Regions from separate parts of the Xenorhabdus bakwenae genome, predicted to be linked through region 1. Evidence: predicted binding sites of a transcription regulator. Region 1 holds the regulator's gene; each other region holds the start of a gene.
What was found. Region 1 encodes PurR, which represses purine synthesis genes. Its sites were predicted from a motif close to CANGCAAACGTTTGCNTG; they were not measured.
Positions count from the first base shown of each region.

Region 2: a site for PurR is predicted at 3,283-3,300, ahead of PXH59_RS16655 (NCS2 family permease). Genes of this name have one in related genera too.
Region 3: a site for PurR is predicted at 4,370-4,387, ahead of gcvT (glycine cleavage system aminomethyltransferase GcvT). Genes of this name have one in related genera too.
Region 4: a site for PurR is predicted at 4,648-4,665, ahead of cvpA (colicin V production protein). Genes of this name have one in related genera too.

Region 1 is NZ_CP119194.1:784,506-790,524, reverse strand. It holds gene PXH59_RS04635 (DUF1289 domain-containing protein) at 1-86, opposite strand, end outside; gene gloA (lactoylglutathione lyase) at 328-735, shown strand; gene rnt (ribonuclease T) at 914-1,573, shown strand; gene PXH59_RS04620 (Grx4 family monothiol glutaredoxin) at 1,645-2,025, opposite strand; gene sodB (superoxide dismutase [Fe]) at 2,387-2,965, shown strand; gene purR (HTH-type transcriptional repressor PurR) at 3,467-4,492, shown strand; gene punR (DNA-binding transcriptional activator PunR) at 4,496-5,404, opposite strand; gene punC (purine nucleoside transporter PunC) at 5,528-6,019, shown strand, end outside.
Region 2 is NZ_CP119194.1:3,346,447-3,352,465, reverse strand. It holds gene PXH59_RS16660 (Na+/H+ antiporter) at 1-1,569, opposite strand, end outside; gene PXH59_RS16655 (NCS2 family permease) at 1,870-3,216, opposite strand; gene glk (glucokinase) at 3,580-4,548, shown strand; gene PXH59_RS16645 (aminoglycoside adenylyltransferase family protein) at 4,653-5,435, shown strand; gene ssb1 (single-stranded DNA-binding protein SSB1) at 5,547-6,019, opposite strand, start outside.
Region 3 is NZ_CP119194.1:2,114,336-2,120,354, forward strand. It holds gene gcvP (aminomethyl-transferring glycine dehydrogenase) at 1-2,612, opposite strand, end outside; gene gcvH (glycine cleavage system protein GcvH) at 2,753-3,145, opposite strand; gene gcvT (glycine cleavage system aminomethyltransferase GcvT) at 3,168-4,265, opposite strand; gene ubiI (FAD-dependent 2-octaprenylphenol hydroxylase) at 4,639-5,871, opposite strand; gene ubiH (2-octaprenyl-6-methoxyphenyl hydroxylase) at 5,885-6,019, opposite strand, start outside.
Region 4 is NZ_CP119194.1:174,663-180,681, forward strand. It holds gene truA (tRNA pseudouridine(38-40) synthase TruA) at 1-789, shown strand, start outside; gene PXH59_RS01485 (DedA family protein) at 836-1,534, shown strand; gene accD (acetyl-CoA carboxylase, carboxyltransferase subunit beta) at 1,663-2,610, shown strand; gene folC (bifunctional tetrahydrofolate synthase/dihydrofolate synthase) at 2,603-3,901, shown strand; partial or broken gene dedD (cell division protein DedD) at 3,891-4,578, shown strand; gene cvpA (colicin V production protein) at 4,720-5,208, shown strand; partial or broken gene purF (amidophosphoribosyltransferase) at 5,241-6,019, shown strand, end outside.

The DNA.
Region 1 (6,019 bases):
CATCCCCGGCAAAAACCACGGGGATCAGATTCACAAACTCCCCGACAAGGGTTTGGAATAGCAAAAAATTCTAATTGTTTAGCCATCTCATTCCCCTATATCCAGGTTTGTCAATCATCCCCATAATAAGGCCATTTATTGACCAGTATAAACTTCCTCCCCGTCATTTCAAAATAAAATGGTAACAACTTAAAGCTAAGTAAACCGGATAATTTGAATTTTTTGATCTATACACGTTATATTAACCAGACATATGCAGATATGTGCGCACAGTTTTTGTAATAAAGCTATATTTCGCAATAAAACTATAAAGATCAAGAGGTAATCATGCGTTTACTCCACACTATGATCCGTGTTGGCAACATGCAGCGCTCAATTGATTTCTATACTCAGGTCATGGGTATGCGTTTACTTCGTACCAGCGAAAATCCAGAGTATAAGTATTCTCTCGCGTTTGTTGGTTACACCGATGAAAGTCAAGGCGCAGTTATTGAGCTAACTTATAACTGGGATATTGAAAACTACGAAATGGGAACCGCATTTGGACATATCGCCTTAGGTGTTGATGATGTTGCGGCAACCTGTGAACGCATCAAACTTGCTGGAGGGAAAGTAGTTCGCGAAGCAGGGCCAGTTAAAGGTGGAACAACCGTCATTGCATTCGTTGAAGATCCTGATGGCTATAAGATTGAACTCATCGGAAATTCAAGTGCCAGTCATGCATTAGGCAACTAACCCTATCAATAACTATCGAGTTATAGTTAGACATTATTTAAATACCTCAATAAGGGCATCTTGCCCTTTAATTCCCCACCGAATAAGCATTACTTCTGCAAGACATACCAAATTTTGTCATAATACCCACTATTCCAGAGTTAAAAATAGAATCCTGAAGCTAAGAACTGAAAATCAGATGCCTAATCAAAATGATCAAAATATGCTAAGTGGGCGCTTTCGTGGCTACTATCCCGTTGTCATTGATGTCGAAACCGCTGGTTTTAATGCGCGTACAGACGCTTTACTTGAAATTGCTGCAATTACTTTAAAAATGGATGAAGAGGGTTGGCTAACACCTACCAATACACTGCATTTTCATATCGAGCCTTTTGAAGGGGCTAATCTTGATCCTGCCGCTCTCGCTTTCACTGGCATTGATCCTACAAACCCCTTGCGAGGAGCTGTCAGTGAATACACTGCCTTGCACGCAATTTTTAAAATGATCCGCAAAGGCATGAAAGACACGAATTGTAACCGTGCAGTTATGGTCGCCCATAATGCCAATTTTGATCACAGTTTTGTCATGGCTGCGGCTGAACGTGCGGGTTTGAAACGCAATCCATTCCATCCGTTCGCTACTTTTGATACCGCTGCACTCAGTGGCCTGGTTCTTGGTCAGACAATTCTTGCCAAAGCTTGTATCACAGCGGAAATTCCGTTTGACAGCAATCAGGCCCATAGCGCTCTTTATGATACTGATCGAACTGCCCTGCTTTTTTGTGAACTGGTTAATCGCTGGAAACGGCTAGGTGGTTGGCCGCTACCATCTGCTGATACAGCCAACGGCGGATCCTAAAAAAGCAAGCCCCATACCGATTACAGTATGGGGTTATGAACAGTCACCATCATTCAGATGAATAACTGACCTTATTCCTGCTCACGATATTTATCAGCTGTTTCTTTGATCAGTGTTTGTAGTTCACCACGTTGATACATTTCAACAAGGATGTCACAACCTCCCACCAACTCACCATCAACCCAAAGCTGAGGAAAAGTCGGCCAATTTGCATATTTAGGCAATTGAGCACGGATATCCGGGTTTTGCAGAATATCCACATATGCAAAACGTTCACCACAAGCTGATATAGCTTGAACTGCCTGAGCAGAAAAGCCACAGCTTGGTAGTTTCGGGGAGCCTTTCATGTACAGCAGAATTGGGTTTTCTCTGATCTGACGTTCGATTTTTTCAATGACCGAATCAGCCGTTGTATCAGTAACCGTGTTAGTATTCGTATTCATGTTCGTCATATTTGCTTCCTTAAAAACTGCAAGCGCTATTTATCAGCATAAGATAAAGATTGATTCAGAATACCACTTTCTGCGCTAATTTTTCTACCGTGAACTTTATATGGCAAATTTTTGCCATGATTTGCAGCAATTGATCATCAGTTATTGTCATTCCAACTGACTGTATCTAATCCATGTTAAGTTCAGTTCTGCACCAGTTCGCAGCTTAATAACATCTTTTTCCCTGTTATTTAGCAGAAAAGTTGTTAAGATAATTATCAAAATAGTAACACGATAATAAGCTTAAATTTGCCCTGCCCATGGTTAGTGTCTAAGCCATGGTTTGCGGAGCCAAAAACCCGATATTAAAAAGGAGCATGCAATGTCTTTTGAATTACCAGCATTACCTTATGCCAAAGATGCCCTGGAACCACACATTTCTGCAGAAACTCTGGAATATCACTACGGCAAACATCACAACGCTTATGTTGTAAACCTGAATAATCTGATTAAAGAGACTGAATTTGCCGGAAAATCGCTGGAAGAAATTATCAAAACCTCTGAAGCTGGCATTTTCAATAACGCAGCACAAGTTTGGAACCATACTTTCTACTGGCATAGCCTGTCACCAAATGGTGGTGGCGAACCCACTGGAAAAGTTGCAGATGCTATCAACAATGCCTTCGGTTCTTTTGCTGAATTCAAACAGCAGTTCACCGACTCAGCCCTGAAAAACTTTGGTTCAGGCTGGACTTGGTTAGTCAAGAAAGTTGATGGCACTCTGGCTATTGTTAACACGTCTAATGCAGCAACCCCACTGACTGGCGAAGATAAACCAGTACTGACTGTTGATGTTTGGGAGCACGCATATTACATCGATTACCGCAATGCACGCCCCCAATATTTGGAGCACTTCTGGGCTCTGATCAACTGGAAATTTGTTGAGGAAAACCTGGCTTAATAAGATTCATTCTCATACTAACCTGAAATAATAAGGGCGGGTTTTCCTTTATTCGCGGAATTCCGCATGCTGGAGAACCCGCCCTTAAAGTAAGTGGGACTACACATTCTTCGTTTAGATCTTGATCAGATCAGACAGAGGCTTGCCAGAAAAACAATCATGATTAATGCACTACAGGCAGCCAACAATCCCAGCTTCAGATCTGTATCCATAGAACATCCTCAATGTGAAAATTAAGACACCTCAACATCCTAAATTTTAAGCAGTTATTTCCCATATATCGAAAAACCATACCGCGATATTTAATCCATACTCTTTATAGCATCGATTATTGCTTTCACTTTTGAGCTAGATCAGACAAAATTCAAGGTTTACCGCTAAATTATTGTCAACCATCACCCTGTATATAAATATATTGGCAAACGATTAACAAATAGCTATACCCGACAAGAAAGATAAAGGGTATATAAATTAGACCAGAAGGTCAGGAGTCCTTTTTTCATGGCAACGATTAAAGATGTGGCTAAACGCGCTGGTGTTTCGACCACAACCGTATCCCATGTTATCAATAAAACCCGTTTCGTCGCCGAAGATACCAAGGCCGCAGTTTGGGCCGCTATTAAAGAATTGAACTATTCTCCCAGTGCCGTTGCCCGCAGCTTGAAAGTAAACCACACCAAATCCATTGGATTGCTGGCAACATCAAGTGAAGCACCATACTTTGCTGAGATCATAGAATCGGTTGAAAATAGCTGCTATAGCAAAGGTTATACACTGATTTTATGTAATTCTCATAACAACCTTGATAAACAGAAAGCTTATCTCGCTATGCTGGCGCAAAAACGGGTAGATGGTTTGCTGGTAATGTGTTCAGAATACCCTGAGCAACTTTTGAGTATGTTGGAAGGCTATCGTAATATTCCTATGGTGGTCATGGATTGGGGAGAATCCAGAGGTGATTTTACCGATGCAATTATTGATAATGCCTTTCATGGTGGTTACCTAGCTGGCCGTTATCTCATTGAACGTGGTCATCGTGATATTGCATCTATTCCGGGACCGTTGGCAAGAAATACCGGTGGGGGCCGCCACCAAGGTTTCCTCAAAGCACTAAAAGAAGCCAATATCGCTATTCGGGATGAATGGTTTGTACAAGGTGATTTTGAGCCGGAGTCCGGTTATCAAGCCATGTATAAAATCCTGAATCAAAAACATCGTCCAACTGCTGTTTTTTGTGGTGGAGATGTCATGGCTATGGGAGCGATTTGTGCAGCCGATGAGCTGGGATTGCGCGTTCCACAAGACATTTCAATCATCGGTTATGATAATATTCGCAATGCTCGCTATTTTACGCCAGCATTAACAACCATCCATCAACCCAAAGAGCGTTTAGGGCAAATGGCCTTTTCAATGTTACTGGACAGGATCGTCAATAAACGTGAAGATGCACAAACTATCGAAGTCCACCCACGCCTTGTTGAACGGCGCTCTGTTGCAGATGGACCTTTTATCGATTATCGCCGCTGACCATTAATTTTCTTGCAGCCATTCGGCATTAAGCGTTTCGCTATCCCCCAGATAATCTAGTAACCAGCTTAATGCCGGTGAATGGCTTTTTTGCGACCATGTCAAGCAGCATGGACTGTCAGGCAATGGTTGCTCAAGTTCAAGTGTCATCAGCTTGCCTTTACGGATCAGCGGTAGAGCACGGTGTTTGGGCACCATGCCTACACACAATCCATCCATTAAGCAACTTAATCCAACATCCCAATCGGGAACAATCAGTCTCCGTTGATTATCCAAAGCCCATGTATCACGTTTAGGTAAGCTGCGGGCAGTATCTTCAAGACATAAACTGGGATAAGGCCGCATTTGTTCATCATTCAATTTTCCCGATATTACTGCCAGTTCATGTTCAGGGCTGGCTACACACAGCCAAGGCATAAACCCCATATCCCTGAAGCTATACCGCTCGCCCACGGGGGAAGCACGTGTCGCTCCGATGGCGACATCCACTCGTTCATCCACCAAAGCATCCCATACGCCATTGAAAACTTCAGGATAGACAAATAACTCAATATCTGGAAAATGGCGATAAAAATCCAAAATTAGCCGACGCGTTCGCTCTGGTTTTACGACCTGATCAACCGCAATACTAAATTGCCCCCGCCAACCGTTGGCAACCTGTTGGCACTGGTGCCGAGTGTGATTCATTTTTTTGATAACAGAACGCGCTTCTTTGACAAAAATTGCCCCCGCTTCCGTTAAATCAACGTCACGGTGACGACGTTCAAACAGAGGTATTGCCAGCCATTCTTCAAGCTGTTTTACCGTATAGCTGATAGCAGAAGGCACACGATGAAGTTCTGATGCAGCTGCGCTGAAACTTCCTGTTCTGGCAACAGCATCAACGACTTCCAGAGAGTATTCAGACCACATATATCTTCCTTTCAATTTTTTTCACGGCATGGTGCAAATATTACCGTTTCACAAGTAAAAATCATGCTATATAAAATAAGCCAACTATTTCCTTATCCACTACAAAACCTAATTATTAACACAATGACAACAAATAAAAACGCCATTCCATTTATGTCTTATCTCGCAGGCTTAAGCATGTTAGGCTATTTGGCCATTGATATGTATCTACCCGCTTTTGACACAATGAAAGCAGAATTAGGTACATCCACTAATGCCATCAGTGCGAGCCTTAGCATTTTTCTTGCCGGATTTGCTTTTGCCCAGCTTTTATGGGGTCAATTGTCTGACCGTTTAGGCAGAAAACCTGTTCTTATTATCGGCCTATCCCTGTTTTCCATTAGTTGTTTAGGTATGCTTTGGATTACAGACCCGATCCAGTTACTGGTATTGAGATTTATGCAAGCGGTTGGTGTTTGTTCTGCTGCGGTGACCTGGCAGGCTTTAGTCGTCGACAGATATGATGTAGAACGTACCAAACGTGTTTTTGCCATGATCATGCCTTTGGTTGCTCTTTCCCCGGCTCTTGCGCCTTTGTTGGGCGCATGGTTATTGACGCATAATGGTTGGAGGATC
Region 2 (6,019 bases), 1.5 Mb from region 1:
ACGGGTGGCACGCAGGTGATATAACTCTCCTCGTTCAGCCCTTAATGCCGTCAAACGGAAGCGGCGTTCCAAATCTTCAATCATCAGGTTATGTTCGATTTCATCCGTTCCCGCAGTACGACGCCGCAAATAACCGGTAACGCGAGAAGCAATCTCACTAATAACCTCAGCATCCAGTTTTTCTTCAGTACTGGCCGACAGACGCTCTTCCATCTTATTCATACTGACAATAGCAACTTCAGCCATGGCCGATTTTGCCATTCTGATTTCATTGAGATCTGCCAGCTTATCACCGACTTTCATGCCACGCAGCAGCAAAGGTAAAGCGACAACCCCGACAAAAAGGGAGAACAAAATCACGCCCGCTGCAATAAAAATCAACTGATAACGCGCCGGGAACGGATCACCATCCGGTAAGAACAAGGGAACAGACAGCGCACCTGCCAACGTAATTGCCCCTCGAACACCCGCGAATGAAGCCAGCCACAACTCACGAGCCGTATAGGAGGCAAATTGAAGGGGTTTTTTCTTTATCAGCATCTTGCTGATATTTTTCATCAACCACAACCAGCAGAATCGCAGTAATACCAGCGCAACATAAATGATCCCAACGGCAGCAAATAGCATCCAGGTTTCAACATGTGGGTCAAGTTCAGCCTGTTCCACCGATGTTTCCCAGATACCCGGCAATTGCAGCCCCAGCATGATGAACACCAGGCCATTGAAGACAAAGGCCAGCATTCCCCATACGTTATCGGCACGCAGACGCATATCCAGTGGTGCGTTGCGGATCACGCCGGCCTTACTGATAGTCATACCTGCGGCAACCGCTGCCAGAATTCCTGAGACACCAATATGTTCAGCAATCATATAAGAAGCAAACGGCAACAGCATCATAAACATGATTTGAGTTGCCGGATCATCGCCACTCCAGCGACTCATCAATCGCAGTGATTTACTGTATAACCAGGTAATGGCGATACCCGACAGCAATCCCCCCACCGCCACCTTGAAAAACTCAACCGTTGCACCAGTGACAGTAAATACCATCGTGCCCATAGCAATCGCTACAGCAAATTTCAGAGCCACCAGACCGGAAGCATCATTCATTAATGCCTCCCCTTCCAGCACGCTCATCATATTTTTAGGAATACGATCTTTTCCGACAATGGATGATAATGCCACCGCATCTGTTGGGGATAATACAGCCGCCAGTGCAAAAGCAGCAATAAGTGGAATACTCGGCAATAACCAATAGATCAAATAACCAATGCCAATAACCGTCACCAAGACCAATACTAAAACTAAAATGACGATTTCACGCCCATGCTGAAAAAACTCTCTGGTTGGCGTTTTCCAACCATCAACAAATAACAAAGGAGGGATAAGTAATACGAGGAAGAGTTCTGGATCGAAAGTAACGTGTAAACCAAAATGAGGCCAGGCCAGCAACGCACCCATTGCTATTTGCACTATCGGCAAGGGGATACGGAACGGAATCATTTTAGTAAGAACACCAGAAACTGACACCACCAAAATCAAGATCAAGATAGTAAAGAATATTTCCATGTTACCCTTACAAATTGCCAAAAATCCGTCAGTGGAAAGATTGTGACTGTTTTTTAATGTTAATAATAGCGCTAATAACCATAAATATTACAGTTATTAAAGAAAATCAAAAAACAATCACATTATGAATCAATCAGCATTGATTCATATTTCTATTTTATGCTTATCGGCCAACGTGTATTGAAAAATTAGCCTATTTTAGACGATGTCTGGTGGTCACCAGATAACTCACAGTGGAATGGAAAAATATAGCAGGAATAAGGATACGCAAACTCTCAGTGTTCGCGCATCCTATTTAAATTAGATAGCCCAATTTCCGGCATAAAATACCACTAATACAATGGCAAGTATCACCGTACCAGTATTCAGCTGACGCCATTCCCCCGCAAAGATACGCCCAACCACTAATGCACTGAAACCCAGCATAATGCCGGTGACGATGTTACAAGTCAGCACGATAAATACAGCACACAGTAAACCTGACATTGCATCCACAAAATCATCAAAGTTTAGTTTTCGCACATTACTCAGCATCAGTAATCCGACATACATCAAGGCAGGAGCCGTAGCATAGCCGGGAACTAAATACGACAGCGGAGACAGGAATAAAATCAACAGGAATAAAATACCGACAACAGAAGCTGTTAAACCTGTTTTACCACCCGCAGCGGTTCCTGCGGCAGACTCAATATAAACCGCAGCGGGAGAAGAACCGATAACCCCAGCAAAAATACTACTGACAGAATCGGCTGTCAGTGCCTTGCCGCCATTGATAATCTGGCCTCTCTTATCCAATAAATTGGCTTGCCCCGCCACCGCACGGATCGTACCCGTCGCATCAAATACGGCTGTCATGACCAGCGCCAGAACACTGGGTAAGACAATAGGCTGTAAAGCGCCCATGACATCCATACTGAACATCAGGGACAAGCCATCTTCCCCCAAGGTAGGAAATTTAAAGAATCCTTGATATTTAACGGCTGGATCAAAAATCAAGCCAATAATAGAAATCGCAATAATGATCAGCAAGATACCGCCAGGCACCTTCTTCCGTTCCAGACCGATAATTCCCGCCAGCCCCAATAACGTCATCACCACGGGAAATGACGTCAATGAACCAAAGGACACAGGCAAGCCAGCGTTTGGATTCTTCACCACCAGACCCACGCCATTGGCGGCAATCAACAATAAAAACAACCCGATGCCAATACCCGTTCCATGTGCAATACCCATTGGCATATTGCGCAAAATCCACGCTCGCACACCGGTTACTGAAATTAACGTAAACAAACATCCCATCAGGAAAACCGCACCCAATGCCACCGGAATGCTGACCTGTTGCCCTAATACCAGGCTAAACGCGGTAAATGCAGTCAACGAGATTGCACAACCAATCGCCATTGGCAGATTAACCCACAATCCCATCAATAACGAACCGATACCGGTCACCAGACAAACAGAAATAAACACAGCGGTATGAGGAAATCCGGCTTGCCCAAGCATCCCTGGAACCACAATAACGGAATAGACCATCGCCAAAAATGTCGTTAACCCAGCGAGAACTTCCTGACGTACCGTCGATCCGCGTTCAGTAATCTTAAAATACCTATCGAGTTTGCATTGTGTTGGTGCCTGCATACCAGACATGTTTTTCCCCTGCTTCTGTTAAATACATCGCTTTAAAAGCCCTCTCCCTATTTCTTCACCTCTTCAAACGAAAACGATTACGTCACAAGATAATAAAAATCAGTGCAGCATTCATTGGTTCAACCATTCGTTCGCGCAATCGTTTGGCTTTTTGGGTAAAGAAAAAGTGAGAAAATTTGAAGCCGACGATTATCCAGTGAATCAGGGATAAGAATCAAGCGATAATCACATCGACGATGATAAAACTCATGCTCTGTAAGATACATTTTTATGCGGCCTTTAGGCCTGACCTTGTGTAAAATCCCCTCAATTCAATTTTTAACGGGTTCATTAGGATTTCTGTAAGAATTAAGGAGATAAACCATGACAACTTATGCTCTGGTAGGTGATATCGGCGGTACAAATGCACGCCTGGCATTATGTGATGTAGATACCGGGCAATTGAGCGCGGTCGAATTCTATCCCTGTGCGCATTATGCATCGCTTGAAATTGTTATCCGCCAATATTTGAAACAACAGAACTGTGAAGTCAAATATGGCAGTATCGCTATTGCCTGTCCGGTGACGGACGATGTAATCAGCATGACCAACCACAGTTGGCGTTTTTCTGTTAGCCAAATGAAAGCCTCTTTGGAGTGGGAACGTTTTGAGGTGATTAACGATTTTACTGCCGTTTCCCTCGCCATTCCGGTTCTGGGAGAAAATGATGTGATTCAGATTGGTGGCAAGCAACCTCAGGCGAAACGCCCTATTGCGGTTTATGGTGCGGGAACTGGGTTAGGAGTCGCGCACCTTGTTCATACAGGCAGCCAATGGATGAGCTTACCGGGTGAAGGGGGTCACGTAGAGTTCGCGCCAGATAGTACGGAAGAAGATCATATGTTGAGCGTACTGCGCGAAGAATATGGTCATGTCTCCGCCGAACGAATCCTTTCCGGCCCTGGTTTAGTGAATATTTATCGTTCCCTGATGAAACTCAACAGCCAAGTCGCCGAAGATCTTACCCCTAGCGATATCTCTGACCGTGCACTGAGTGGAAATTGCCCGATCTGCAAACAGGCATTAGAACTCTTTTGTGCTGCGTTAGGGCGTTTTGGTGGAAATTTGGCGCTGAATATGGGTGCATTTGGCGGTGTTTACATTGCGGGTGGGATCGTTCCTCGTTTCTTTGATTTCTTCCAAAAATCAGGTTTCCGGCAAGGGTTTGAAAACAAAGGCAGATTTACAGACTATTTAAAAGATATTCCTGTGTATCTGATTACTCATGACAAACCGGGGTTATTGGGTGCGGGATATTATATTCGCCAATTGCTGGGTAAAACGATTGGTTAAATAGAACCAAGATATTTATATGTGCTCATGCTATTTATTTGTTTGATTTGCTGGTGTAATTTTGAGCAATATTTAGCATGAGTATTTTATGAGTGAGCTGTTTAATGACTATTCCTCCCGAAGCAGATAAAACGTTGGTGATCATCCAGAAGCGATTAGCGGAATCGCTGGTCGCTGTCTACCTTCATGGTTCGGCTGTGGTTGGTGGTCTTCGCCCTCGCAGCGATGTAGATTTACTCGTGGTTATTGACCAACCGATGACATCTGAGGTTCGGGCATCTCTCGCTGCCGATTTAATGATGGTATCAGGCCGATATCCTTTTGATCCTGATGGGCGTCGCCCTATTGAACTGATTGTTTTCTTACGCGCTGATCTCACCGCATCGCTTTATCCTGCCCGAAGTGAATTTATTTACGGCGAGTGGCTACGCCATGAATATGAGGTGGGAGAAATTCCCAAGTCGGTTTGTGATCCAGAACTTACCTTGGTGTTGGCTCAATCACGGCAAGAAGCAATACCGCTGATCGGCCCGAACACAAGCCGTCTTCTACCCGCTATTCCAAGTCCAGACATTCATAGAGCTATTAAGGATGTCCTGCCGAATTTAATTGAGACGCTACAGGGAGATGAACGCAATGTCCTTCTAACGCTGGCGCGTATGTGGCATACATTAGTGACGGGAGAGTTTGTCTCTAAGGATGTTGCTGCCGATTGGGCGGCTGCTCGTCTTCCAGCCACACAGGCCGCAGTCTTAGCTGATGCGCGGGAAACCTATTTGAAAGGGCATGAAGAAGATTGGCAAAATCGCCAACAAGAACTTCAGCTTACGGTAAGTTCGCTGCACGATTGTGTGCTAACGAATCTGTGTACATTGGCTCAGGATTAATCTGACAATTACCGAAACAAAACGGACAATTGCCAGATCAAATTTAAACGACTATAGACCGCAAAATCTATGACTGGTTCTGACCAGAATCAAGCCGCTTTTTCAGTCCACTCAGAAAGGAATATCATCATCGAAATCTATTGGCGGCTCATTGCTCTGTGGCATAGGCGACTGCGCTGGGCGAGATGGAGCACCGCCACTGAATTGCTGAGAGGCTTGTGGTTGCTGTGGTTGCCCCCAACCGCCTTGTGCTGGCGCATCCTGTGCTGCGCCACTACGGCTACCCAACATTTGCATAACGCCACCGATAGGATTGACTACAATTTCCGTGGTGTAACGGTCTTGGCCGCTCTGATCCTGCCATTTGCGAGTCTGCAAAGAACCTTCAATATAAACCTGAGAACCTTTGCGCAGGTATTCACCGGCGACTTCTGCCAATTTGCCGAAAAACACGACACGATGCCATTCGGTCTTCTCTCTCATCTCACCGGTTTGCTTATCGCGCCAGCTCTCAGACGTTGCCAGAGTAATATTGGCAACTGCCCCGCCATTCGGCATATAGCGAACTTCCGGGTCCTGCCCCA
Region 3 (6,019 bases), 1.3 Mb from region 1:
ATAAAGCGATCAATTTCAACTTTGCTCTCTGATTCCGTTGGTTCAACCATCAAGGTTCCCGCAACCGGGAATGACATGGTTGGTGCATGGAAACCATAGTCAATCAGACGCTTGGCGATATCCATCTCATTGATGCCGAATTCTTCTTTCAGTGGGCGAATGTCCAGAATACATTCGTGAGCAACATAGCCATTACGTCCGGTATAGAGGATCTCATAAGCACCTTTCAGGCGGCTTGCAATGTAGTTGGCATTCAGGATCGCAACCTGGCTGGCTTGTTTCAGCCCTTGTGCCCCCATCATGCGAATATACATCCAGCTAATCGGCAGGATAGAGGCACTGCCGAATGGCGCTGCGGATACTGCACCTAATGTCGTCACTTCATCCATTTCCACTACAGAATGACCCGGCACAAATGGGGCAAGGTGTTTTTTCACGCCAATCGGTCCCATGCCTGGACCACCACCACCGTGTGGGATACAGAAGGTTTTATGCAGGTTCAGGTGCGAAACATCGGCACCAATAAAGCCAGGTGTCGTAATCCCCACTTGGGCGTTCATGTTCGCACCATCAAGGTAAACCTGACCCCCGTTTTGATGAATAATGTCACAAATCTCACGGATGGTTTCTTCGTAAACACCGTGAGTTGATGGGTAAGTCACCATGATACAAGCAAGATTGTCACTGTGTTTTGCTGATTTTTCACGCAAATCAGCCAGGTCGATGTTGCCTTCTTTGTCACAGTTCACAACAATAACCGTCATACCCGCCATATGAGCAGAAGCCGGGTTTGTGCCATGCGCAGAGCTTGGGATTAGGCAAATATGGCGATGTTGTTCTCCACGGCTGGCGTAATAGCGACGAATTGCCAGCAAGCCAGCATATTCTCCTTGTGCGCCAGAATTAGGCTGCATACAGAATGCGTCATATCCGGTCAGCAATACCAGCCAATGGGAAAGCTGGCTGATCATCTGGTGATAACCCTGCGCTTGTTCTGGCGGGCAGAAAGGATGCATATCGGTAAATTCAGGCCAGGTAATCGGCATGATCTCCGCGGCTGCATTCAGCTTCATGGTACATGAACCCAGCGGGATCATGGCTTGATTCAGCGCCAGATCTTTACGCTCCAGACTGTGCATATAACGCATCATGTCGGTTTCACTGTGGTAACGACGGAAATTATCATGTGCCAAAATGTCGTCATTACGCAACATCGAGGCTGGGATAGATTGGCTGTCTGTCGCAACTTCACGATCAAGAGCATCAATATCCAGGACTGAATCAGAACCTGTTATCACTTGATACAAGGTTAACAAATCATCACGGCGGGTTTTTTCACTCAAGGATACACCGACAGCACCAAGAATATCAGTACGTAAGTTAATCTGTGCGTTAGCCGCTCTTGCCAGTACCTGAGCCTTATCTGACACTTCAATCGCTAATGTATCAAACCATGTCTTATGACGTAGTGTGATACCCGCCTTTTGCAAACCCGCAGCCAGAATATCTGTCAGTCGGTGAATACGGTTAGCAATGCGCTTCAAACCTTCATGACCGTGATAAACCGCGTACATGCCCGCAATATTGGCCAGTAAAACTTGCGAAGTACAAATATTGGAATTCGCTTTTTCACGGCGAATATGCTGTTCACGGGTTTGCATCGCCATGCGCAATGCTCTGTTACCCGCAGCATCACGGGAAACACCGATAATACGGCCCGGCATGGAGCGTTTGAATTCATCTCTGCATGCAAAGAAGGCGGCATGAGGGCCGCCATATCCCATCGGTACACCAAAACGCTGGGCAGAACCAAAGACAATATCAGCACCTTGTTTACCGGGCGCGGTCAAGATGACCAATGCCATGAAATCTGCGGCAACGCTGACAATGATTTTACGCTCTTTCAGTGTTGCAATCAGGTCACTGTAATCATGGATTTCACCCGTCGTGCCTGTTTGTTGCAGCAAGGCACCAAAGATCCCTTCCAGTTCCAGTACTTTTTCTGCTTTATCAACAATGACTTCAAATCCAAATGTTTCAGCACGGGTAAGTACGACATCCAACGTTTGTGGATGAATATCATCGGCCACAAAGAAACGTTCAGCCTTTTTCAGCTTGCTGATCCGTTTTGCCATTGCCATCGCTTCTGCGGCTGCTGTGGCTTCATCCAGTAGTGAAGCAGAGGCCAGATCTAAACCTGTCAGATCAATGGTGACTTGCTGAAAGTTCAGCAAGGCTTCTAATCGGCCTTGAGAAACTTCTGGTTGATAAGGGGTATATGCAGTATACCAGCCCGGATTTTCCAGCAAATTACGCAAAATAACGGGGGGAAGAATGGCGGGTGAGTAACCCATACCAATATACGATTGATAACGCTGGTTCTGGCTCGCTATCGCTTTCAATTCAGCCAAAGCCTGTTGTTCAGTCACGCCTTCACCAACCGCAGGAACCGCTGATAATGCGATATCACGGGGAACGATTTTATTGGTCAGATCCTCTAGAGAATTTGCACCTATTATCGCCAGCATCTCTGTTTGCTGTTCAACAGAAGAACCAATGTGGCGACGAATGAATTCACCTTGATTTTCAAGTTGGATTAATGTCTGAGTCATTGATGATAATTTCCTGAAACTCGCTATGCCTTTTATCTTTCAAGTGACAGTTTTGTTGTCTATTACTTGAAATCTATTGGCTATAAAAACGACAAAAAAAACGCCCCATTCACAATGTGATATGGGGCGATTCAAAATAATTACTCATCTTCTTCCAAGAGTGACCGATAACTTTCGGCATCAAGCAAATTAGCGAGTTCACTCTCATCAGCTATTTTAACGCGGAACAGCCAACCTTCGTTATAGGGTTCACTGTTCACCAATTCGGGAGAACTTTCCAGATCAGGGTTAACCGCAATAATCTTACCGCTGACTGGTGCGTAAATATCAGAAGCCGCTTTGACTGACTCTACAACAGCACAATCATCACCACTATTTACCTCTGTGCCTATTTCAGGCAAATCAACAAATACCATATCTCCCAATAACTTCTGGGCATGTTCGGTAATACCTACGGTATATTCACCATTGCCTTCCGAGCGAACCCATTCATGTGATTCGGTATATTTCAATTCTGCTGGTACATGACTCATCGTTGCCTTCTCCTTGTTTTTATCACTCTACAAGTGGTTTTCCCATCCGCACAAAGCCCGGTTTAACAACCTGTACGGGCATTTCACGATTACGGATCTGGACAACCGCCTGTTCACCAATACCTTGCGGTACACGTGCAAGGGCTATACTAAATCCTAAGGTTGGGGAGAATGTTCCACTGGTAATCACGCCAGAACGCATTTCACCGGAATCATCAGTGAAGTTGACAGTTAAACCACCACGCAATACTCCCTTTTCACGCATGACCAGTCCAACCAACTGATCAGTAACGGTTTCGCGTTGTCTTTCCAATGCTTCACGACCTATGAAGTGACGGTCTTCCGGTTTCCAGGCAATTGTCCATCCCATGTTGGCGGCCAGAGGTGAAACAGTTTCATCCATTTCTTGACCATAGAGGTTCATGCCCGCTTCAAGACGCAATGTGTCACGCGCCCCTAATCCAGTGGGATTTACCCCTACTGCCAATAACTGTTGCCAAAAGTCTGCCGCTTGTTCTTTGGGCAGTGCAATTTCATAACCTGCTTCGCCGGTATAACCCGTCGTTGCAATAAACAGATTTCCCGACTGGACGCCAAAGAAAGGTTTCATACCCGTTACCGCTTGTTTTTGCGCATCACTTAGCAAGGATTGCACTTTGGCTTGCGCGTTTGGTCCCTGGACTGCAATCAAGGCCAAATCATCACGCACGGTAATTTCAACGTCATATTTCTCAGCATGTTGATAAATCCAGGCCAAATCTTTCTCGCGGGTCGCCGAATTCACAACCATACGATAAGCATTATCAGTGAAAAAATAGACAATCAGATCATCAATGACGCCGCCAGATGCATTTAGCATTGCGGTATATAGCGCTTTGCCCTGTTCGGTGAGTTTGGCAATGTCATTGGCCAGAAGATAACGGAGAAAATCACGGCAATCTGGACCGTGTAGATCCACAATGGTCATATGGGAAACGTCGAACATACCAGCATCAGCACGCACTGTATGATGTTCGTCAATTTGTGAACCATAGTGCAGGGGCATCATCCAGCCATGAAAATCTACCATGCGTGCTCCGCATGCCAGATGTTGATCATATAGTGGGGTGTGTTTTGACATTATTTCCCTCTTTACGTTCTTGACATGAAAACATTCGTGACCTGAAAAAACATACGGCGCATTAACCGGCAGGTGTTGGATCATGAAGCAAAGAAGCGGTTAATCACGCAAACGATACCTTGGGATCAGAAGTTATCACTGAAACAGGAAATGAACCATAAAATAAATTAGCTGCATTGCTGTAGCCATCTGAAAAGGCACGTATTGCCATACAGAATTTTTGTCTGATTTACTGCACAAAAATACTCAAAATTTTTAACAAATGGCAAAAAAACAATCTTTTTAGATTGAAAAAAGGCTAAAGTGCGAAGTAAATCGACTCAACACACCTTAGCCTGATATGAGAAAAACTAATTCTAATTCATGGGCTGAATTAGATTTTTTCAACCGAAGCGGTTTGAGCGATCAACCAATCAGGCAGGTCATTGAGTCCCATTGCATGACGAAGCCATTGCGGCTTCATTCCCGGTAAGTGATCAGCCAGTGTTAATCCCATTCCACGCAATAATTTTTTAGCCGGGTTATTGCCATCAAATAGCTGACGAAAACCCTGCATACCTGCAAGCATGACCGCAGCACTGTGTTTACGGCGACGTTCATAACGTCCCAAATAGAGATACTGACCGATGTCTTTGCCTTGCTGGTTTAAGCGGCTCAATTCACCTGTCAGTTCTGCCACATCCATCAATCCAAGATTAACGCCCTGACCAGCCAGTGGATGGATAGTGTGTGCCGCATCGCCCAAGAGCGCCAACCGATGAGCGGCAAAATTGCGGGCATAACGCCCCGTCAATGGGATAGTTTGTCGATCACTGATCAGTCTGCATTGACCAAGACGCATATCAAATGTCGCGCTTAATTGCCGATTAAACAGCGCCGATTCCATAGTTTTGCGCTGTTGTGCAGATTCAGCCGGCAATGACCATACAATCGAACATAAGTCAGGATCGGGCAGTGGCAGGAAAGCCAATATTCCATCACCGTGGAAAACCTGACGTGCAACACCTTCATGAGGCTCCTCAGTCCGAATTGTCGCGACCAATGCATGGTGTTCATAATCCCAGAAAGTCAGTGGAATATCGGCATGTTGACGCAACCAGGAATGGGCACCGTCTGCACCAACGACCAACCGTGAAGTCAGCATGCTTCCATCGGATAACGTGATAAAGGCTTCGTTTTCTCCCCGGGCAACATGCTTAAGAGAGGATGGGGTGAAAATCATCACATCGGGCAAATTTTCCGCACGTTGCCAGAGTGCTTGCCGGATCACACAGTTTTCGATGATATGGCCCAGATGGGTCAGGCCATTTTCCGCCGCATTAAATTGAATACGTCCGAAGCTATCCCGTTCCCAAACTGCCATCCCCTGATAAGGGCTGGCCCGCATTGCAACAATATCTTGCCAGACACCAAGGTGAGTGAGTAATCGTTCACTGGCTGCATTGATGGCCGAAACACGTAACGCATATTCATCATTGACACTAAATGGCGTTGTCGGTGGGTGCTCTTCTACAATCGCAATACGCAAACCACTATCTTGCAAACCACAAGCCAACGCAAGGCCAACCATTCCACCCCCTGCGATCACCACATCAAATGATTGCATTTTTTCTTTCCTCTTAATCTGCCAATGGTGACTGTGCAACCCAACCTAATGTCTGACGGGCAAATAGATCCTGCATCGGGGATAATCTTTCCATTGTCATCAAGCCAAGATTACGTCCCATTTTTAACGGTAAATAGTCATTGGCGAA
Region 4 (6,019 bases), 610 kb from region 1:
ATTGCACTGGGGATTGAATATGACGGCAGTCGATATTATGGTTGGCAGCGTCAGCAAGAAGTGAAAAGTGTGCAGGAGTGTCTGGAAAAAGCCCTGTCGAAAGTCTCGAATGAGCCGATTTCAGTTTTTTGTGCGGGCAGAACGGATGCGGGAGTACACGCAACTGGGCAGGTTGTGCATTTTGAAACCTCAGCCCAACGTAAAGATGCAGCCTGGACAATGGGGGTCAATACCCATTTGCCACCGGATATTGCAGTACGTTGGGTTAAAACGGTGGATGATGAGTTCCATGCCCGTTTCAGTGCTACCGCTCGTCGTTATCGCTATGTGATTTTCAACCATCGTTATCGTCCGGCGGTATTGGCGCACGGCGTCACGCATTTTCATTATCCATTGGATGAGAAAAAAATGCATGAAGCGGCACAAAGCTTGTTGGGCGAAAATGATTTTACCTCTTTCCGGGCAGTGCAGTGCCAATCCAATTCACCGTGGCGCAATATGATGCATATTAACGTGAGTCGGCACGGGCACTATATTGTCGTGGACATTAAGGCGAATGCTTTCGTGCATCACATGGTACGCAATATCGTTGGCAGCTTGCTGGAGATTGGTTGTGGTCACCGGGATATTGGCTGGATGGCTGAATTATTGGCACTGAAAGACAGGACAAAAGCGGCCGCCACTGCCAAGGCTGAAGGCTTATATTTAGTCGCTGTGGATTATCCTGAGCGTTTTGGTTTACCTGAACCCATCATGGGACCCCTGTTTCTGGCAAATCATTTAATTTGACGTTTTTGAATGGTGGCAGGGATGTTCGGTCATCACGAGGAATATTATGGAGTTTTTGACTCATTTTGTTGATTTTGCGAAATTCATTGTCGATTTTATTTTACACATTGATGCCCATTTAGCTGAATTGGTGGCCCTTTATGGTGATTGGGTTTATGGCATCCTATTTCTGATTATATTTTGTGAAACAGGTTTAGTGGTCACGCCATTTTTGCCCGGGGATTCCTTGCTGTTCGTGGCTGGCGCACTCTCGGCATTAGATTCCAATGATCTGAATGTACACATCATGGTGGCTTTGATGCTGACGGCCGCGATTATTGGTGACGCTATAAACTATACCATTGGCAGAGTTTTTGGTGAGAAATTATTTACCAACCCAAATTCAAAGATTTTTCGCCGTAGTTATTTAGATAAAACCCATGAATTTTATGAAAAACATGGCGGAAAAGCCATAATTTTGGCTCGGTTTGTGCCAATTATTAGAACGTTTGCCCCGTTTGTTGCCGGAATGGGGAAAATGTCTTACCGCCACTTTGCTGCTTATAATGTCATCGGTGCATTTATCTGGGTGCTATTATTCACTTATGCCGGTTATTTCTTTGGTGATATGCCTGTTATACAGCAGAATCTGAAATTATTGATTGTTGCTATTATTTTTATTTCTATTCTGCCAGGCATCATCGAAATTTGGCGTCATCGTCGCGCTGCATCGAAAAAAGCAACAGGCAGTGCAGTAGATAAATAGACGATAGATAAATCGACAACCGTAAACAGGTTTGAGCAGTTTTTTATCCACACTGCAATGGCATTGTGGTTTAATGGCACGTAAAACAAAAGCTGGCAGCAGCCAGATTCAGACGGAAAGGTTCATTAATGAGCTGGATTGAAAAGATTCTAAACAAAAGCAAAATCATACAAACTCGTAAGGCAAGTATCCCTGAAGGAGTTTGGACAAAATGCGACAGTTGCAGTCAAGTACTTTATCGTGCTGAATTAGAGCGTAACCTTGAAGTGTGTCCAAAATGTGGCCACCACATGCGCATTTCAGCCCGTAAGCGATTGCATTCATTTTTGGATGAAGGCACTGGCACAGAATTAGGCAGTGAACTGGAACCGAAAGATATCCTGAAATTCCGCGATACCAAAAAATACAAAGATCGCTTAGTCGCTGCCCAGAAGCAGACGCAAGAAAAAGATGCAATTATCGTCATGAAAGGTAAGCTGCATGATATGCCCGTTGTGGCTGGTGCCTTTGAGTTCAATTTTATGGCCGGTTCAATGGGTTCTGTGGTTGGTGCGCGTTTTGTGCGTGCCGTTGAACAGGCGCTGGAAGACAACTGTCCATTTGTCTGTTTTACCACCAGTGGTGGCGCTCGTATGCAGGAAGCATTGATGTCACTGATGCAGATGGCAAAAACCAGTGCGGCGCTGGCAAAAATGCAACATCGTGGTTTGCCTTATATCTGTGTGTTGACCCACCCGACAATGGGGGGGGTAACGGCAAGTCTGGGGATGCTGGGTGATATCAATATCGCTGAACCTAAGGCATTGGTTGGCTTTGCTGGTCCTCGTGTCATCGAGCAGACAGTGCGTGAAAAATTGCCGGAAGGTTTCCAGCGCAGTGAATTCCTGCTGGAGAAAGGTGCGATTGATATGATCGTACGTCGTCCAGAGATGCGCGATAAAGTTGCCAGCCTGCTTGCCATGTTGACCCACAAACCTCATCCGGGCACAAAAGCAGAGCCAGTAGAAGCAATCGTTGTTGATTCTGCTGATGTCGAAGCTGATATAAACATCACTCCTAATAAAGAAGATGTCTGATATTTCACAAATTCCTCAAGCCACGTCGTCACTCATGACGTGGCTTTCCTATCTGGAAAACCTACATACCAAAGCCATTGATATGGGGCTTGAACGTGTGGGTCAACTGGGCCGCCAGTTAGGTTTATTGAAACCGGCTCCAAAAGTTATCACGGTATCAGGCACCAATGGCAAGGGAACCACCTGCCATGCCCTGGAATCTGTTTTTCTGGCCGCCGGGCTTAACGTCGGCGTGTACAGTTCCCCGCATTTAGTACGCTACACCGAAAGGGTGCGTATTCAGGGGAAAGAACCCGCAGAACAAGATTTCTGCCGTGTATTTGCCGCGATTGAAGCGCAGCGTGGCGACATCTCATTAACCTATTTTGAATATGGCACATTGGCAGCCTTACAGCTTTTTGAAGAAGCTGCTCTTGATGTTGTGATTTTGGAAGTCGGGCTGGGTGGTCGTTTGGATGCCACCAATATTGTTGATGCCGATATTGCCGCAATCACCAGTATTGCACTGGATCATACGGATTGGTTGGGAGCCGATCGTGAACACATTGGCCGTGAAAAAGCGGGCATTTTCCGCCGTGGACATTTTGCGGTGGTGGGTGAACCTGAGATGCCTCACTCAATTGCTGAAGTTGCGGATGAATTGGGGGCTAAACTCTTTCGCCGTGGCGTTGACTGGCATTTCTCACAGCAAGAAAATAGCTGGAACTGGCGAAGCGATAAGCAACAATTCAATGAGTTACCTTTACCGAATTTGCCGTTAGCAAATGCTGCAACTGCAATGGGGGTGATCGATTGCTTATTGCAGCAGGATGACAAAGTCAGCCGGGCCATTGATGAACAAGCAATCCATGCAGGGCTAAGAAATGCGCAATTACCGGGGCGTTTCCAAATTGTCAGGGAAAATCCGCTGGTCATTTTGGATGTGGCTCATAATCCACATGCTGCGGGCTATCTGGTGCAAAAACTGGCAGAATGGACTCGTTCTCCAGACAGTAAGATCCGGGGAGTGGTTGGCATGTTGGGAGATAAAGACATAGCAGGGACACTTGCCTGTCTTTCTCAACAAATTGATGAATGGTATTGCGCATCATTGCATGAACTGAGGGGAGCAGAAGCCGATGTACTGGCTGGACATCTTGTGCAGGCGAGGACATTCCCCGAAGTAAAAACAGCCTGGCAGCAGGCAATGGAAGACGCATCAGTGCAAGATATTATCGTGGTTTGTGGCTCTTTCCACACTGTTGCACATGTCATGGAAGCACTGGAGGAGGGCAAGGAAAGTGGCCAGTAAATTCCAAAATCGCTTGGTTGGCACCATTGTTCTCGTTGCATTGGGTGTCATTGTCCTGCCTATGATTTTTGATGGCGATAAGAAATATAACGAAGATCAATTTGCTTCAATTCCTTTGGTGCCAAAACCGGGCGATGAAGAGGATATTGACGCGATCCCACCCTTGACACAAAACATGCCGTCTACACCGCCTGAGGGTGCTGCGGAAGCAATGCAATCACAGGAGCAAGAGCCAGATATAGATATGTTGTCCCGTCTATCGCCTTCAGAGCCAATAACAGCACCTCCTGTCACGCAAGATCCTAAAACAGGGGGGGCAACCTGAGTCATCTTCTCAACCGAAAGCGGCAACTAAACCACAGGTTAAACCGGAACCTCGTATTGAAAGCCAGCCAGAAACCAAACCTAAACCGAAGCCAACCGAGCAAGCCCCTCAGGCAACGGCATATGTTGTTCAGCTTGGCGCGTTAAAAAATGCGGGTAAGGTTGACGAAATAGTGGCAAGGCTGCGTCTTTCCGGGCATCAGGTATATACAGTGCCTTCTTCTCCGGCACAGGGACAGTTAACCCGGATCTATGTCGGGCCGAATGCATCAAGGCAGGCACTGGAATCTATTTTGTCCGAATTAAGAGAACTTACGGGATTACAAGGGCAGATCAAAAATTATAAGCCATAATCTGATTGGCACAGCAAATGCGGTTTGTTTACCTGCCGGAAATTATTTTCAGTAGCGTGATGAATCTACTACGCAAACGTTTTCGTTTTCTGTTAGAATGCGCCCGACCTGAATGTCGGGGGCCTGTTTTTGGATTAAAATATGGTCTGGATTGATTATACGATCATTGCCATCATTGGTTTCTCGGCACTGGTTAGCTTGATTCGGGGTTTTGTTCGCGAAGCGCTCTCCCTGATGACGTGGGGCTGTGCTTTCTTTGTTGCAAGCCACTTCTATACTTATTTGGCGGCTTATTTTACCCGCCTTGAGGATGAACTGGTGCGCAATGGGATAGCGATTGCTATCTTATTTATTGCAACACTGATTATTGGCGCGGTAGTAAACTATGTCATTGGTTCACTTGTTCAGCGAACGGGCCTGTCAGGCACTGATCGGGTTTTGGGGATCTGCTTTGGCGCCTTGCGTGGTGTCTTGGTGGTGTCTGCCATTCTGTTTATTGCAGACTCTTTCACGCCACTGCCCAAAAGCCAGGATTGGCAACAATCACAACTGATCCCACAGTTTAGTCAAATTATCAGGTGGTTTTTTGACTACCTACAAAGTGCGTCGAGTTTCCTGCCGGAGAGATAACGCTCTCCGCTTGGCTGATGAGGAAAGGCTACATGTGCGGTATTGTCGGTATCGTCGGTTTTACACCGGTTAACCAGTCGATTTATGATGCATTGACGGTGCTTCAGCACCGTGGACAAGATGCAGCAGGTATTGCAACTATTGATGGTAACAATGAGTTTCGTTTACGTAAGGCTAATGGTTTGGTCAAAGATGTGTTTGAAACACGGCACATGTTACGTTTACAGGGAACCGTCGGCATTGGACATGTCCGTTATCCTACGGCGGGCAGTTCCAGTGCATCTGAAGCGCAGCCCTTTTATGTGAATTCTCCTTTTGGTATAACGTTGGCACATAACGGCAATCTGACAAACGCACATGAATTGAAAAAAAATGCTGTTTGAAAATGCCCGCCGTCATGTCAACACCACCTCAGATTCTGAAATTCTACTGAATATTTTTGCCAATGAATTAGCCCAGTTTCCCCATTTCCCCTTAGCGCCTGATGATATTTTCTCGGCAGTCGCAAAAATGCACAAAAAAATTCGTGGCGCTTATGCTTGTGTTGCCATGATTATCGGGCATGGAGTGGTGGCTTTTCGTGATCCACATGGCATTCGTCCTCTGGTGCTGGGAAAGAAAACACTGGAAGAGGGTCGCCATGAATACATGGTGGCATCGGAAAGTGTGGCGCTGGATACATTGGGTTTTGAGTTCCTGCGAGATGTGGCTTCCGGGGAAGCGATTTATATCACTGAAAACGGGCAACTGTTTACTCGCCAGTGTGCAGAAAATCCGTCATTAACACCTTGTTTGTTCGAATTTGTCTATT